DNA from 2 places in the Paenarthrobacter sp. YJN-D genome. Region 1 is predicted to be linked to the other one. Evidence: riboswitches for the same ligand, from Rfam matches in the RefSeq annotation. Region 1 holds a riboswitch; the other holds the start of a gene.
The links. Region 1 has a riboswitch for S-adenosylmethionine ahead of HMI60_RS17665 (DUF1737 domain-containing protein). Riboswitches for the same ligand answer to the same signal wherever they lie in the genome.
Positions count from the first base shown of each region.

Region 1 (4,158 bases):
ACCACCGATCCCGCAACGATGACAGCCCCCGCCCGGCGGTACGGATGCCTCATGCCAGCAAGGTTAGACCTGTTTGAGGGCCTTCTCCAGATCCAGGATGAGATCGTCCACGTCCTCCAGCCCCACCGACAAGCGCACCACGCCATCGGACAGCCCGATCGCCGCCCGGCCCTCCGGACCCATGGCCCGGTGGGTGGTGGTGGCAGGGTGGGTGATCAGCGACTTGGAGTCACCAAGGTTGTTGGAGATGTCGATGACACGCAATCCATCAAGCAGCGCGAACGCGGCTTCTTTCGCGGAGCGGCCAGCGGACGGCGAGAGCTCGAACGTGAGCACTGTGCCGCCGGCTTTCATCTGCTTCGCGGCGAGCTCGTACTGCGGGTGCGACTTCAGCAAGGGGTACTTGACCCAGCTGATGGCGGGTTGCTGCTCCAACCATTCCGCGATCTTCAGGGCCGATGCCGAGCTGTGGTTGACTCGGAGCCCGATGGTTTCCAGGCCCTTGGTCAACACCCAGGCGTTGAAAGCCGAAAGCGATGGCCCCGTGTGGCGCATGAGCTGCTTCACCGGTCCATCGATGAACTCCTTGGTGCCCAGGATCGCGCCACCGAGGACGCGTCCCTGGCCGTCGATGTGCTTGGTGCCTGAGTACACAATCACGTCGGCGCCCAGCTCGCCACAGCGCTGCAGCAGGGGAGTGGCAAAGACGTTGTCGACGACGACAGTCGCCCCAGCGGCATGCGCCAGTTCGCTGACGGCCTGGATGTCCACGATCTCCTGCATCGGGTTGGACGGTGACTCGAAGAAGACGGCGGTGGTCGGCTCGGAGAGAGCCTCACGCCACTGGTCAAGGTCCGGTCCGTCCACAAACACCGTCTCCACGCCCCAGCGCGGAAGGATCTCGTTGAGGATCACGAAGCAGGAGCCGAAGAGGGAACGGGCAGCAACCACGCGGTCACCGGCAGCCAGCAGGGCACCCAGTGCGGTGAACACGGCGGACATGCCGGACGCCGTCGCGAAGCAAGCCTCGGTACCTTCGAGGAGGCGCAGCCGCTCCTGGAAGGTGGCCACGGACGGGTTGCCGTAGCGGGAGTAGACGAAGCGTTCGTCCTCGCCGGTGAAGGCGCGTTCTGCCGCGGCGGCGGATTCGTAAACGAAGCCGGAGTTCAGGAAGACGGGTTCGGCCGTTTCTTGGAAGTTGGTACGGTCAAGTCCACCGCGAACGGCCTGGGTGTCGGGGCTCCAGCCGGCGGCGTCAGGATTGAAAGTCACTTACTCGGTCCCCAGATTCGTTGGCAGGCCACGGTTCTTCCAACCATTGACGGTGCGTTCGCCGTAACGGTCGGGTTCGCCTTCAAAGCCTTCAAGGACGTTGTAGGCGGTGAATCCTGCCTGCGTGGCGGCGATGGCGGCGGCGATGGAGCGCTGGCCGGAGCGGCAGATGAAGACGAGCTCCACGCCGTCGTCCTCGGGTGCCTGTTGTTGCAGGTCCTCGATGAAGCGGGAGTTCGGGATGCCGCCGGCGAGGTTCCACTGGATGAACAGGGGATCGTTCTCGGTGGCTTTCGTGTCGGGGATTCCGATGTGGGCCCATTCGCCCTCGGTGCGGACGTCCACCAGGATGGCGCCCTGTTCAAGCTTGGCCCACGCGTCCTGCGGGGTCAGGTCACCTGCGTAGCTCATGCGTGGCCCTCGAATGCTTCTTCGTCGTCGGTATCCAGTTCATCAACGGCGTTGGCGACTGCGGCATCGGCGCTGGCAATCGCGGCGGGCAGGACGACGGCCTGCGCGACGATCACGTCGGTTCCGTTGAACGTGGCGGCGGGGCTGCCGTGCAGTACGTACCCATCCGCCAGGGCGTTGGTGATCCGCTCACAAAAGTCGCGGGTATCCGGGCCTGTTATCAGGCGGTAAGAGAGTTTTTCTTCAGTGGGTTCAGGCATTGCTGGTGCTCCTCAGTCACGCTTGCAGTTCGAGTTGTCGATACGCCGAGTAGTCACCTGAGGCACCCCGCCGGAGAGAGGGTTGCCGACCAGCAAGTCAGGGCTTTGCGCTGGTTCTCATTACTCAAGAAAAACGTAGCATTCACGACGACGGCCCGCACGGCGGCCGTCGTCATGTTGCGTAACCGGGCGGTACTGGAGTACGGGTCCAATTAAGACGTCCCGGGAGCATAATTGACGCAGTACGACCCCCTGTAACTTCGTATGAAATCAGGTCGCGGTGAACGGACAGAGCAGTTCTACACTCAAGCCCATGCTGCATTTTGGTTGGTTTGTGGGGCACGGTTTCGGGGTGCAGGGCTGGGGCACTCCGGGCTACAGCCTGGGGTACGACTGGAAGAAACCGGCCCTGTACCAGGAAGCCGTGCGCGCTTTCGAGCTGTCCGGGCTGGACCTGTTCATCATCGAGGATTCCCTGACCGTCCCGGACACCTATGGCGGTACTGCCGAGGTTTCGCTGGCCCATGCTTCCTTTGCGCCGAAACACGATCCTTTGGCGTTGGTCCCGTACTTGCTTTCCGCCACGGAGCACCTGGGGATCGTTCCCACGGTCAGCGCTTCCTTCTACCCGCCCTTCACCGCGGCCCGGCTCCTCGCTACCCTGCAGCACTTCTCCGAGGGGCAGCTCGGATGGAATGTGGTCACCTCGGGCAGCGATCTCGCCGCGCAGAACTACGGCTTGGACCAGCAGATCGAACATGACCTCCGGTACGAAAAAGCGGAGGAATTCGTCGACGTCGTCAGGCGGCTTTGGCGTAGCTGGGAGGCCGACGCTGTACTTGAGGACGTTTCAGCCGGGGTGTTTGCGGACCATACCAAAGTGCATCCGATCAACCACGACGGCGACTTCTTCAAGGTCCGTGGGCCGTTGAACACGGCACCGTTGCCCGAGGAACCCGTGCTTGTCCAAGCTGGCGCCTCTCCGCGGGGCAAAGCGTTTGCCGGCGGTCACGCGGATGTGGCAATTGCGCTCGCCCGCGGCGTTGACGGTATGAAGGCCTACCGGGATTCGATCCGGGCCGAGGCGGCGAAAGCCGGGCGGAATCCCGACGACGTGAAGGTGCTTTTCGTGCTGAAGCCCACCGTGGTGGGTTCCACAGCCGAGGCCGAGGAGCTACGGGCGCAGCGCCGGGAATTGACGCAGCGTGACATCGACAGCCAGCTCAACTCCATCTCCTACCTGTCCGTGATCGACTTTAAAAAGTTCGACCTCGATGCCCCGCTTCCGGAGTTGAGCACCAACAGCAACCAGGGCACGTTGGAGCACTTCGCCAAGGCTGCCCCTCCCGGGTCCACTCTGCGTGAAATCCTGCAGGCACGCAGCGGTGGTGCCGGGGATTCGATCATCGGCACGGTGGGAGAAATTGCGGATTATCTGGAGGAGACCGGCGCGGCCGTAGGGGGCGACGGCTTCCTGTTCTCCGGCTTTGTTGATCCGGTGACCGTGCACGGTGTGCTGGACAAGCTGACCCCGGAACTCCGCCGCCGCGGCCTGTTGAGGAAGAGTTACGGCAACGGCGGATTCCGCCAAAACCTGCTGGATTTCTAATGGGCATTTTCACCATCGGGACGGGCCCCATCTCCGCGTTGGCTGTGGCGGAAGCGGCTGCGGATCCGACGTTTCACGTGGAACTCAACCAAGAAGCGTTGAATTTGATCGGACGGGGAAGGGAGATCGTGGAGCAGGCGGCCGCTTCCGGCCAACGGGTCTACGGCCTGAATACCCTTCTAGGGTCAGGCCGGGACACTGCTGTGGAGGAGAAGTCCCTCCTCGCCTACCAGGTGCAGGTCATCAGGTATCACAACAGCGGCGTAGGCCCGTATCTGGATCGTGCCGCAGCGCGCGCAGTGATCCTGGCCCGGCTTGTCGGGTTCAGCCGGGGCGGATCCGGGGTTCGTGCCGGGACCGCCGGGTTCTATGCCGAACTGCTCAACCGCGGCGTCTACCCCGCCATCCCGCGCGAAGGGTCCGTGGGTTCCTCCGACCTGACCCAGCTGGCCGCCGTCGCTGCCGTAGCCCTGGGCGAGGGAGAAGCGTTCGACGCCTCCGGCATGCTGGTGCCCGGCGCCAAAGCCCTCGCGGACGCCGGTCTGCAAGCCCTGCAACCTGCTGCCGGAGAGGCCTTGGCCCTGGTGAGCGCCAATGCCTACTCCG
Region 1 is NZ_CP053549.1:3,809,154-3,813,311, reverse strand. It holds gene HMI60_RS17680 (hypothetical protein) at 1-53, opposite strand, end outside; gene HMI60_RS17675 (O-succinylhomoserine sulfhydrylase) at 64-1,272, opposite strand; gene HMI60_RS17670 (rhodanese-like domain-containing protein) at 1,273-1,683, opposite strand; gene HMI60_RS17665 (DUF1737 domain-containing protein) at 1,680-1,943, opposite strand; SAM riboswitch class IV at 1,957-2,068, opposite strand; gene HMI60_RS17660 (NtaA/DmoA family FMN-dependent monooxygenase) at 2,224-3,552, shown strand; gene HMI60_RS17655 (aromatic amino acid ammonia-lyase) at 3,552-4,158, shown strand, end outside.

Region 2 (4,158 bases), 1.4 Mb from region 1:
TGAGCAGGTACGGCACCTGGGGATCGGCGATCAAGCCGAGGATGCCGATCTGCTGCCACACCAGTTCGCGGCCGTCAGGGAACTTGCGGTTGCCCGGGACTGCTGCGCGGCCGAGGCGTTCCTCAAACGGGGCGAGGTCGTCAACTGCCACGCACCAGCCCATCCAACCGCCGCCGGCGGCTGAGCGTGCACGGACAGCTTGGCCGAAGGGTGCTTTGTCGGAAGCAGGGTGGTCCAGGACCTCCACGACTTCCAGGTACTTGTTATCCGCAAGGGGAATGATCATGTTCCGGGTGCCGAAGCGCGGGTGCACTCCGCCCCGGACTGCGTCCACTCCCAGAGCCGCGGAAATTCGTTCGGTAGTGGCCAAGAGGCCATCTCGTTCACAGGCGTAAGAGACGTGATCCATGCGCATGGCTTCATCTTGGCACTTTGTGATCGGTGTCTCAGCTAAGCCAACCCTAACTAAGGTGGGATCTCGCGACGGGCGTCATGGAAGGTCGCAAAAGAGCCCATATATTCTGCTGGCGTCACAAAGCTGTCCAAGGACCCGGACACTTCCTAGACTGGCCGCAGCTTCCTTCCCACAGCTATTCCGCCGACCACACGCGCCACGAACAGGAGAACTCCATGTCCCAAGGATGGTCTTTCGAAACCCGCCAGATCCACGCAGGCCAAGAGCCGGATGCCGCCACGGGCGCGCGTTCGTTGCCGATCTACCAGACAACGTCGTTCGTTTTCCCGAGTGCTGAAAGCGCGGCCAACCGCTTTGCCCTGGCCGAACTGGCTCCGATCTACACCCGGATCGGCAACCCCACGCAGGACGCCGTGGAACAGCGCGTCGCGAGCCTCGAAGGCGGTCTGGGTGCACTGCTGCTCAGTTCGGGCCAGGCAGCCGAGACCTTTGCCATCCTGAACATCGCCGAGGCCGGCGACCACGTCGTCGCGAGCCCCAGCCTCTACGGCGGCACGTACAACCTGCTGGCCCACACGCTGAAGAAGTTCGGCATCTCCGTGACTTTCGTCGAGGACCCGGACAACCTCGAGCAGTGGCGTGCGGCCGTCCAGGCGAACACCAAGCTGTTCTTTGGTGAAGTCGTCTCGAACCCACGCCAGGACGTGCTGGATATCGAAGGCGTCGCCGGTGTCGCGCACGAGGCAGGCGTGCCTCTCATCGTCGACAACACCCTCTCCACGCCGTTCCTCATCCGGCCCATCGAGTGGGGCGCGGACATTGTGGTCCACTCCGCAACCAAGTACCTCGGCGGACACGGTTCGGCGATCGCAGGCGTGATCGTGGACTCGGGCAACTTCGACTTCGGCAAAGACCCGGAGCGGTTCCCCGGCTTCAACACCCCGGACCCCAGTTACAACGGCTTGGTTTACGCCCGCGACCTGGGCAAGGACGGAGCGCTCGGAGCCAACCTTTCCTACATCCTGAAGGCCCGTGTCCAGCTCCTTCGCGACCTCGGCTCGGCCGTGTCGCCGTTCAACGCGTTCCTCATCGCGCAGGGCCTGGAAACCTTGAGCCTGCGGGTGGAGCGCCACGTCGCCAACGCCACCAAGGTGGCCGAGTGGCTGGAAGCGCATGACGACGTCGAATCGGTCGCCTATGCGGGCCTGCCGTCCAGCCCCTGGTACGAGCGGGGCCGCAAGTACGGACCCCAGGGCACGGGAGCCATCGTGGCCTTCAACATCAAGGGTGGCGTAGAGGCCGGCAAGCGCTTCGTGGACGGTCTGGAGCTGCACTCCCACGTCGCCAACATCGGTGACGTCCGCTCCCTGGTCATCCACCCGGCGTCGACCACGCACAGCCAGCTGACGGTCGAGCAGCAGGTAGCCGCCGGCGTCAACCCGGGCCTGGTCCGCTTGTCCGTGGGCATTGAGCACATCGATGACATCATTGCCGACCTCGAAGCCGGCTTCCGCGCGGCCAAGGGCGCCTGAGCCTGCCCTCCACGTCTGCAGCTGACGCACCTGGCTGACGGACCCGGGGCGCCGTCCACATCGACGATTATTCGCCGGACGGCACCCCGGAGTGCTCTTTCGTGAATGAAGCTGCCCTTGAACGTCACACTGGTGTCACATTCTTCGCCATAACGGTGGTGTCTTTCCTAGACTCTACGTATTAGGTCATGAGTGCCAGCAGATAGCCCCGGCTTGCTGGCCGGCAACCCTCCTTCCGCGGTGGGGTGCCCCGGGTGAAGACCTGGCCTGTTCGCACGCAAGGCGACGGGCAAGCGCGAAGTTAGGTGTCAAAGGAATGACCATCACTGCTACAGCACTTCCCAAATCCGGAGAAGAAGACGGAACCGTCAAGTACGCGGGCATAGGGCCGCTGGCGCTCGAAGCCGGCGGTCACCTCCCCAACGTCGTGTTGGCGTACGAAACCTGGGGACGACTCAACGCCGACGCGTCCAATGCCGTGCTCATCCAGCATGCGCTGACGGGCAGCACCCACGTTGCCCGCGGAGCCACGGACGAGGAAGGGTGGTGGGAGCAGTTGGTGGGTCCGGGCGCCACCATCGACACCAACAGGTTCTTCGTTGTCTCCATCAATATCGTGGGTGGCTGCTATGGCAGCACCGGCCCGTCCTCCGATGCGCCGGACGGCAAGCCGTGGGGTTCGCGGTTCCCCCTGGTTACTCTTCGCGACAGCACGGTTGCTGAGGCCCGTTTGGCGGATCTCTTGGGGATTGAATCCTGGCACGCGGTCCTGGGCGGCTCGATGGGTGGGGCCAGGGCCCTCGAATGGGCTGTCACGTTTCCGGAGAGGGTCAACCGCTGCGCCGTCATTTCGGTGGGAGCCTACAGCACCGCCGAGCAGATTGCCTTTGCGCAGGCCCAAACCCTGGCCATCCGGCAGGACCCGCACTTCAACAATGGGGACTACTACGGCGGTCCGGCCCCGGAACACGGACTTGCCCTGGCCCGCCGGATTGCGCACATCACGTACCGTTCCGCCCTGGAACTGGATCTCCGCTTCGGCAGGGAAGCCCAACATCAGGAAACGCCGCTCTCCGCAGCAGTCCTGGGGGAGCGTGGTCGCTACCAGGTGGAAAGCTACTTGGACCACCAGGGGACAAAGCTTGTGCGGCGGTTCGATGCCAACAGCTATATCGCCATCACCGAAGCGTTGATGTCTCACGACATCAGGCGGGGACGGGGCACACTGCAGGAAGCACTTTCTCGTGCCACCGCCGAGTTCTTTGTTGCTGCTGTGGACACGGACAGGCTGTACTTCCCGGCCCAGTCCAAGGAGCTGGCGGCAGCACTGCCGGGGAATGTTCCGGTCCACACCATCCAGGCGCCGATCGGCCACGATGGCTTCCTCACGGAAATCGGCCAATTGTCGGAGCAGCTTCGCGGGGCGTTCTTCGCCTGACCGTGAGGAGCCTGTTCGTAGAGTTGCCTGTTTGTGGACGTGCCTAGCCGTTCATGATCTCCCCGCGCTGCTTCATGTAGTCCTCCATGGCGATCTGGCCATTGGTGAACTTCGCATCCAGTTCAGCCAGCTTTCGGGCGCGGTAGCCCTGGGGCTCGGAACCGGCAATGGGAAACGGCGCGGGAGCGGGCTGTCCGGCCCGGTAGGAATCGCTTGGGTAGGAACCGCTTGGGTAGGAGGCGTTCGACGGCGGCGCGACCTGCGGAGCCTCGTCTGCAGGGCGGATGACTGCCGGCCCTGACGGGTAGCCCGGGTAATTCTGTTGCGGGTAGTCCTGCGGCGGGTAATTTTGTGGTGGGAAACCCTGTTGAGGATAATCCTGACCACGAAAATTCCCGTTCTGCAGGCGGCGGGCCTTGGACCGGTTGTACATGCGGATTCCCATGGGAATCAGCCACGAGCAGACGATGATCCAGAAGATCAGATTGTTCACAGTGCAGGCCTCCTAGGTCTTAACCCCAGCTTAGCCCTGTGCCCATCACAGCAGCTTGGCCTCCATGCCCAGGAAAATCCCGTAGCGTTCCGCTTCGGCTTCCAGGGCCATCTGCTCTTCCTTGGTTGCCGGCTTGTCCATCCGGACCTCGAGCCCGCACATGCCCCCTGCGAAGCTGTGCCGCCACCATCCGGCCAGCCTGCCGTCCACGAGGACTACATGCATGGGGCCGTTGTCCTCAGGCAAGTACGGTGCGGTACCGCCCAGGTAGTGGCGGGAT
Region 2 is NZ_CP053549.1:2,394,987-2,399,144, forward strand. It holds gene HMI60_RS11105 (VOC family protein) at 1-415, opposite strand, end outside; partial or broken gene HMI60_RS11110 (bifunctional o-acetylhomoserine/o-acetylserine sulfhydrylase) at 610-1,947, shown strand; SAM riboswitch class IV at 2,132-2,249, shown strand; gene HMI60_RS11115 (homoserine O-acetyltransferase) at 2,264-3,385, shown strand; gene HMI60_RS11120 (hypothetical protein) at 3,429-3,878, opposite strand; gene HMI60_RS11125 (winged helix DNA-binding domain-containing protein) at 3,924-4,158, opposite strand, start outside.
Region 2: another riboswitch for S-adenosylmethionine. It lies ahead of HMI60_RS11115 (homoserine O-acetyltransferase); the one in region 1 lies ahead of HMI60_RS17665 (DUF1737 domain-containing protein).